2 regions of the Streptomyces sp. NPDC059989 genome follow, and region 2 is predicted to be linked to the other one. Evidence: riboswitches for the same ligand, from Rfam matches in the RefSeq annotation. Region 2 holds a riboswitch; the other holds the start of a gene.
The links. Region 2 has a riboswitch for thiamine pyrophosphate ahead of thiO (glycine oxidase ThiO). Riboswitches for the same ligand answer to the same signal wherever they lie in the genome.
Positions count from the first base shown of each region.

Region 1: linked by a shared signal. The riboswitch ahead of ACFWBN_RS15120 (thiamine ABC transporter substrate binding subunit) and the one ahead of thiO (glycine oxidase ThiO) in region 2 are both predicted to bind thiamine pyrophosphate.

Region 1 is NZ_JBHWUO010000014.1:80,957-85,211, forward strand. It holds gene ACFWBN_RS15110 (phosphatidate cytidylyltransferase) at 1-636, shown strand, start outside; gene rlmN (23S rRNA (adenine(2503)-C(2))-methyltransferase RlmN) at 712-1,824, shown strand; TPP riboswitch at 1,883-1,992, shown strand; gene ACFWBN_RS15120 (thiamine ABC transporter substrate binding subunit) at 2,078-3,160, shown strand; gene ACFWBN_RS15125 (ABC transporter permease) at 3,256-4,255, shown strand, end outside.
Region 2 is NZ_JBHWUO010000084.1:18,619-22,873, forward strand. It holds gene ACFWBN_RS37575 (Rv2175c family DNA-binding protein) at 1-331, opposite strand, end outside; gene ACFWBN_RS37580 (NAD(P)/FAD-dependent oxidoreductase) at 572-1,786, opposite strand; TPP riboswitch at 1,873-1,985, shown strand; gene thiO (glycine oxidase ThiO) at 1,983-3,167, shown strand; gene thiS (sulfur carrier protein ThiS) at 3,164-3,382, shown strand; gene ACFWBN_RS37595 (thiazole synthase) at 3,388-4,182, shown strand.

The DNA.
Region 1 (4,255 bases), on a different contig from region 2:
CTCGTTCCGCTCGCGGTCGGCGGCGCGGCCATGGTCATCGCCGGATACGTCCGGGGGGCCGAGGGCGCCTGGGTCGCCATGGCCCTGACCGCCCTGGCGGTCCTGGTCTGGCGGATGACCGAACCGCCCGAGGACTACCTCAAGGACGTCACCGCGGGTGTCTTCGCGGCGTTCTACGTGCCCTTCCTGGCCACCTTCGTCGCGATGCTGCTCACCGCCCACGACGGGCCGCAGCGCGTGGTCACCTTCCTGGTGCTGACCGTGGTCAGCGACACCGGGGCCTACGCGGTCGGCTGGCGCTTCGGCAAGACCAAGCTCGCACCGCGCATCAGCCCCGGGAAGACCCGCGAGGGGCTGTTCGGAGCGGTGGCCTTCGCCATGGCGGCCGGCGCGCTGTGCATGGAGTTCCTGATCGACCACGGTTCCTGGTGGCAGGGCCTGCTGCTGGGGCTGGCGGTCGCGGTCAGCGCGACCCTGGGCGACCTCGGCGAGTCGATGATCAAGCGTGACCTGGGGATCAAGGACATGGGCACCCTGCTCCCCGGCCACGGCGGCATCATGGACCGGCTCGACTCGCTGCTGCCGACCGCCCCGGTGGTCTGGCTGCTGCTGGCGGCCTTCGTCGGCACGGGCTGATACCGTCCGGGCGGTTACTCTTGAAGGGCGCGCTGCTTCTGCGGCGCGCCTTTCGTCTTACGAGGAGTACCAGCCATGGCCCGCCCTGTTCCGGGAGAGCTCACCTTCGTCGCCCCTCGCGGGGCCAAGAAGCCGCCCCGGCACCTCGCCGACATGACCCCGGCCGAGCGCCGCGAGGCGGTCGCCGCGATCGGCGAGAAGCCGTTCCGGGCCAAGCAGCTCTCGCAGCACTACTTCGCGCGGTACGCGCACGACCCGGCCGAGTGGACGGACATCCCGGCGGGCTCCCGCGAGAAGCTCCAGCAGGAGCTGCTGCCGGACCTGATGAACGTCATCCGGCACATCTCGTGCGACGACGACACCACCCGCAAGACCCTGTGGAAGCTGCACGACGGCACGCTCGTCGAGTCCGTGCTGATGCGCTACCCCGACCGGGTCACCATGTGCATCTCCTCGCAGGCCGGCTGCGGCATGAACTGTCCGTTCTGCGCCACCGGCCAGGCCGGCCTGGACCGCAACCTCTCCACCGCCGAGATCGTGCACCAGATCGTCGACGGCATGCGCGCCCTGCGCGACGGCGAGGTCCCCGGCGGCCCCGCCCGGCTGTCGAACATCGTCTTCATGGGCATGGGCGAGCCGCTGGCCAACTACAACCGCGTGGTCGGCGCCATCCGCCGCCTCACCGACCCGGAGCCCGACGGCCTGGGCCTGTCGCAGCGCGGCATCACCATCTCCACCGTCGGCCTGGTCCCGGCCATGCTGCGCTTCGCCGACGAGGGCTTCAAGTGCCGCCTCGCCGTCTCGCTGCACGCGCCCGACGACGAGCTGCGCGACACCCTGGTCCCCGTGAACACCCGCTGGAACGTCCGCGAGGTGCTCGGCGCGGCCTGGGAGTACGCCGAGAAGTCCGGCCGCCGGATCTCCATCGAGTACGCCCTGATCCGCGACATCAACGACCAGGCCTGGCGCGGCGACCTCCTGGGCAAGCTGCTCAAGGGCAAGCGCGTCCACGTCAACCTGATCCCGCTGAACCCGACGCCGGGCTCCAAGTGGACCGCCTCGCGGCCCGAGGACGAGAAGGCCTTCGTGGAGGCCATCGCCCGGCACGGCGTTCCCGTGACCGTACGGGACACCCGCGGCCAGGAGATCGACGGCGCGTGCGGCCAGCTCGCCGCCTCCGAGCGCTAGATTTCGGTCACGAAGGCTCGCATTCGGCCACGGGGTACCCTGTGGCCGAACCAATTTCATATTCCGACAGGGGAGCGCCACAGCGCTGAGAGTGCGGCAACCGTCATCCGCAGACCCTCTGAACCTCGCCCCGGTCATTCGGGGTAGGAAGTTCGGTCACCACTCAAGCTGTTGCGCCCTGCCCGGCGTCCGCTCCCACAGAGCGCCGGGCAGGGCCGCGTCTTCTCCTGGACATCCCAGGAGGAATTCACCAGTGAGCACCACCAAGAAGATCGCGGGCGCCGCGCTCGCGGCCGCGCTGGGCGTCACCACGCTGAGCGCGTGCGGCGACGCGAACGACAAGTCCGCGGGCGCGACCGACAAGACCGTCACCCTCGTCTCCCACGACTCCTTCAACGTGACCGAGGCGGTCCTGAAGGAGTTCGAGCAGCAGAGCGGCTACACCGTGAAGGTCCTGAAGTCCGGGGACGCGGGCGCCGCGCTGAACCAGGAGATCCTCACCAAGGGCTCCCCGCGCGGCGACGTCTTCTTCGGCGTGGACAACACCCTCCTCTCGCGCGCCCTCGACAACGGCATCTTCACCGCGTACGAGGCCAAGGGCCTGGACGCGGTCAAGCCCGAGTACGTGCTCGACAAGGAACACCGGGTCACCCCGATCGACTCCGGCGACATCTGCGTCAACTACGACAAGGCCTACTTCGCCGACAAGAAGATCGCCCCGCCGCAGACGCTGGACGACCTGATCAAGCCCGAGTACAAGAACCTGCTGGTCACCGAGAACGCCGCGACCTCCTCGCCCGGCCTCGGCTTCATGCTCGCCTCCGTCGGCAAGTACGGCGAGGAGGGCTGGAAGGACTACTGGAGCAAGCTCAAGGCCAACGGCGTCGAGGTCGTCGACGGCTGGGAGCAGGCCTACAACGAGCGGTTCTCCGGCTCCGCGGGCGGCAAGAAGGCCAAGGGCGACCGCCCGCTGGTCGTCTCCTACGCCTCCAGCCCGCCGGTCGAGGTGCTGTACGGCGAGCCGCAGCCGGCCGAGGCCCCGACCGGTGTCTCCACCGGCACCTGCTTCCGCCAGGTCGAGTTCGCGGGCCTGCTCAAGGGAGCGAAGAACGAGGCGGGCGGCAAGGCCCTGCTGGACTTCCTGATCAGCAAGAAGTTCCAGGAGGACATGCCGCTCCAGATGTTCGTGAACCCCGTGACGAAGGACGCTTCCCTGCCGGAGCTGTTCACCAAGCACGGTGTGGTGGTCGAGAAGCCCGAGAACGTGGCTCCCGAGACCATCGCCAAGAACCGTGAGCAGTGGGTCAAGGCATGGACCTCGCTCGTCGTGAAGTAGGCGGCACCAAGGAGTCGGGCGCGGCGCCGGGGGGCGCCGCGCCGGACCCCGGCCCCCGCGAGGGGCCGCGGGCGACCGCCGTGCGGCTCGCCCTGATGGCCGTGCCCCTCGCCTTCTTCGGGCTGTTCTTCGCCTACCCCGTCGCCGCGATCGTCGGGCGCGGCCTCAAGACCGGCGACGGGTGGCAGTTCGGCCGGATCGGCGAGGTGCTGACCCGGCCCGACATCGCCGGTGTGCTGTGGTTCACCACCTGGCAGGCGCTCGCCTCCACCGCGCTCACGCTGCTGATCGCACTCCCCGGCGCATACGTCTTCGCGCGCTTCGAGTTCCCCGGCAAGCAGCTGCTGCGGGCCGTGGTGACCGTGCCCTTCGTGCTGCCGACCGTGGTCGTCGGCACCGCCTTCCTCGCGCTGCTGGGACGCGGCGGGCTGATGGACGAAGCGATGGGGATCCGGCTCGACACCACGGTCTGGGCGATCCTGCTCGCGCACGTCTTCTTCAACTACGCCGTCGTCGTCCGCACGGTCGGCGGGCTGTGGGCCCAGCTGGATCCGCGCCAGGAGGAGGCCGCCCGGGTGCTGGGCGCCGGGCGGTTCACGGCCTGGCGGCGGGTGACGCTGCCCGCGCTGGCCCCGTCGGTGGCCGCCGCCTCGCTGATGGTGTTCCTGTTCACCTTCAGCTCCTTCGGCGTCGTACTGATCCTGGGCGGCCCCTCGTACTCCACCCTGGAGGTGGAGGTCTACCGGCAGACCGCGCAGCTCCTGGACCTGCCGACGGCCGCCGTACTGACGATGGTCCAGTTCGCCGCGATCGGCGCGATCCTCGCAGTGCACGCCTGGACCGTGCGCAAGCGGGAGACCGCGCTGCGGCTGGTGGATCCGGGCCGCACCACGCACCGGCCGCGCGGCTGGGCGCAGCGGGCCCTGCTGGGCGGGGTGCTGCTGACGGTGGCGCTGCTGATCGTGCTGCCACTGGGCGTGCTGGTGGAACGCTCCTTCGACGCCCCCGGCGGATACGGCCTCGGCTTCTACCGGGCCCTGCAGGACGCGGGCGCCGGTGGCGGAACCTTCCTCGTACCGCCGCTGGAGGCGATCG
Region 2 (4,255 bases):
CCGTGCCGCGATTCTCGCTCAGCGCCTGGGCGGGGGTGCCGGGCAGGGTCGGGTCCGGGGTGAACATCCACTCCAGGATCTCCGCGTCGGAGAAGCCGTCGTCGCGGAGCACGGTCAGCAGGCCGACCAGGCCCTTGACGACCTTGTCTCCGTCGAGGAAGGGCGCGGGTACCTGGAGGGAGCGGTTCTCGCCGCGGCGCACGGCGAGCAGCTGACCTTCCTTGACCATCTGGCGGACCCGGGTCACCTCGACGTCGAGCATCTCCGCGATGTCGGGGAGGTACAGCCAGGAGGGGACAAGGGCATCGATCTTTGCGTCAATCTCGGTCACGGGCACAAGCCTGCCATCTCGGCTCCGCCGCCGGTACTCGGAGCGCCCCGTCCGGGTCCCGCCCCGGGGACACGGGGCTCCGCCCCGGACCCCGCTCCTCAAACGCCGGAGGGGCTGGATTTCGCTCCGGCCGGAGCCAAACGCAGCCTCGCCGGCGTTTGAGGCGTGGGTCCGGGCGGAGCCCGGGGAACGGTGGAAGGGCGGGTAGGGGACCGTTCCGCGCAGCGGCGGCCCGGCCCGCTAAAGGGTGGCGGACTTCAGCGCGACCCCGGGGTCGGAGACCTTGGCCGGATCCACCGACTCCCCCGTCTCGATCAGCCGCCGCCCCTGCGCCACGTCGCGCGGGCGGCCCACCGCCAGGACGGCGACCAGGGCGCCGCCGCGCAGCCAGCACACCGACCAGGCGCGCTCGGCCGGGTCCCCGCGCCAGAGCATCGTGTCGGCCCCGCCGTGGTGGCCGGCGTACTGCACGAAGCGCCCGAACTGCTCCGACCAGAAGTACGGCACCGGGTCGTAGACCTTGGCCGGCTCGCCGGCCAGGATGTTCGCGGCGACCGTGCGCGGCCCCTGGAGCGCGTTGTCCCAGTGGTGCACGAGCAGCCGCTTCCCGTACCGCCCGGACGGGAAGGAGGCGCAGTCGCCGACGGCGTACACGCCGGGCAGCGAGGTGCGCAGGTACTCGTCGGCGAGGACCGCGCCGTCGGGGCCCAGCTCCACGCCGGTCCCGGCCATCCATCCGGTGGCGGGGCGGGCGCCGATGCCGACCACCACCGCGCCGGCCGGCAGGGCCCGCCCGTCGGCCAGCAGGACCCGGCCCTCCTCGATCCCGGCGACCTTCGCGCCGGTGATCAGCTCGGCGCCGGCCTCCGCGTACCAGCCCGCCATGGGCTCGGCGACCTCCGCTGGCATCGCCCCGGCCAGGACCCGGTCCGCGGCCTCGACCACGGTGACCTCGCAGCCCGACTCCCGGGCCGCGGTGGCGAACTCCGCGCCGATCCAGCCCGCCCCGACGACCACCGTCGACGGCGCCTGCGCCAGGACCGGGCGCAGCCGCGCCGCGTCGTCCAGGGTGCGCAGGAGGTGGACGCCCGGGACGCCGGCGGTGCCGGGCAGGGTCATCGGCTCGGCGCCGGTCGCCAGCACGAGGATCCCGTACGGGACCGGGCCCGCCTCGGTGTCCAGCTCGCGGTCGGCGGCCCGCAGTCCGGTGACCTCCGTGCCGAGCCTGAGCTCGATGCCGAGCCCTTCGAAGTCCACGTCGAAGGCGGAGTCCTCGGCCTTGCCGAGCAGCACCGCCTTGGACAGCGGGGGCCGGTCGTAGGGCTGGTGGGGTTCGGCTCCCAGCAGGGTCAGCGGGCCGGTGAAGCCCTGCTCCCGCAGCGCGACCGCGGTCTGCACCCCGGCCATTCCGGCGCCGACGATCACGACGCCGTTCTCGGTCTGTTCCATCTGCATGATCATCCGGACACCCTAATCACCTGACGGGCCGTCAGGAAGAGGTGCCCCTTACCCGCCGTCCGCGGCAGGGATAGTCTGGCCACCGTACCTATCGCGGGAGTCCGGGCGCACCGGGCTGAGAGGGAGGCTGGCCGGCCTCCGACCGTACGAACCTGATCCGGGTCATGCCGGCGAAGGGAGGGGCTGGACGCCCATGCACTCATCTCGGAACGGATCCGGTCGAAACGGATCCGACGTCCTCGTCATCGGGGGCGGCATCATCGGCCTGGTCACGGCCTGGCGGGCGGCGCGGCGCGGCCTGCGCACCGTGCTCGCCGACCCGGCGCCCGGCGGCGGAGCCGCCCAGGTCGCGGCCGGCATGCTGGCCCCCGTCACCGAACTGCACTACGGCGAGGAAGCCCTGCTGGGCCTGGGTCTCGCCTCCGCCGAGCGCTACCCGGAGTTCGCCGCCGAACTCGCCGACGCCGCCGGCGGCATGGACATCGGCTACCGCGCCTGCGGCACCCTCGCCGTCGCCCTCGACGCCGACGACCGGCTCCACCTGCGCGAGCTGCACGCCCTCCAGCGCCGCTGCGGCCTGGAGTCCGAGTGGCTCACCGGCCGCGAGTGCCGCCGCCTGGAGCCGATGCTGGCCCCGGGCGTCCGTGGCGGCCTGCGCGTGGACGGCGACCACCAGGTCGACCCGCGCCGGCTCGCGGCCGCCCTGCTGGCCGCCTGCGAGGGGGCCGGGGTGGCCCTCCACCGGGCGGCCGCGGAACGGCTGCTCGTCACCGCCGACCGGGCGGCCGGGGCCGTCCTCGACGACGGTACGGAGCTGCGCGCGGACCAGGTGGTCCTGGCGGCGGGCTCGCTCAGCGGCCGGCTGACGGGCGTACCGCCCGAGGTCGTGGCCCCCGTACGGCCGGTCAAGGGCCAGGTCCTGCGCCTGTCCGTACCGGCGGCGTACGCGCCGTTCCTGTCGCGGACGGTACGGGCGGTCGTGCGCGGCAGCCACGTCTACCTCGTGCCGCGCGAGAACGGCGAGCTCGTCATCGGCGCCACCAGCGAGGAACTCGGCTGGGACACCACGGTCACCGCGGGCGGGGTCTACGAACTCCTCCGCGACGCCCACGAGCTGGTGCCCGGCATCACCGAACTCCCCCTCACCGAAACCCGGGCGGGACTGCGGCCCGGCTCCCCCGACAACGCCCCGCTGCTGGGCCCGACCGACCTGCCGGGCCTGCACCTGGCCACCGGGCACTACCGCAACGGGGTGCTGCTGACCCCGCTCACCGGCGACGTGATGGCGGAGCTGCTGACCACCGGCGAACTGCCGGACATCGCACGCCCCTTCACCCCGCGCCGCTTCTCCACCGCACGACAGGAGTCGTACGCATGACCTTCCCCGTCTCCGTATCCGTCTCCGTCAACGGCGAGCCGCGCGAGGTCGCGGCCGGCACCACGCTCGACGCGGTGGTCGCCATCCTGACCACGGCCCCCTCCGGCGTGGCCGCGGCACTCAACGAGACCGTGGTCCCGCGCGGGCAGTGGCCCGCCACGCCGGTGGGCGAGGGCGACCGGATCGAGATCCTCACCGCGGTCCAGGGAGGCTGAGGGGCATGGCAGACGACCTCTTCACCCTCGGCGACCGCACCTTCTCCTCCCGCCTGATCATGGGTACGGGCGGGGCCCCGAGCCTGGACACCCTGGAACGGGCCCTCGTCACCTCCGGCACCGAACTCACCACGGTGGCGATGCGCCGCCTGGACCCCACGGTCCAGGGCTCCGTCCTGTCCGTCCTGTCGAAGCTGGACATCGCGGTCCTGCCGAACACCGCGGGCTGCTTCACCGCGGGCGAGGCGGTACTCACGGCCCGGCTGGCCCGGGAGGCCCTGGGCACCGACTGGATCAAGCTGGAGGTCGTCGCGGACGAGCGGACCCTCCTGCCCGACGGCGTCGAGCTGCTGGACGCCGCCGAGATCCTGGTCGACGAGGGCTTCACGGTGCTCCCGTACACGAACGACGACCCGGTGCTCGCGCGCAAGCTGGAGGACGTGGGCTGCGCGGCGATCATGCCGCTGGGCTCCCCCATCGGCTCGGGCATGGGCATCCGCAACCCGCACAACTTCGAGCTGATCGTGGAGCGGGCGGGGGTCCCGGTGATCCTGGACGCGGGGGCGGGCACGGCCTCCGACGCCGCCCTGGCGATGGAACTGGGCTGCGCGGCGGTGATGCTGGCCTCGGCGGTGACCCGCGCCCAGGAGCCGGTCCTGATGGCGGCGGCCATGCGCGACGCCGTCACGGCGGGCCGCCTAGCCTTCCGCGCGGGCCGCATCCCGCAACGCCGCTTCGCCCACGCCTCCTCCCCCGGCGAGGGCCGCGCCACCCTGGACCCGGAACGCCCGGCGTTCTGAGGGAGGGTGGGGGTAGGGGGCTTGCCGCGGGGCGTAGGCGTACGCGGCTTGCGGCTTGCGGCTCGGGCCCGCT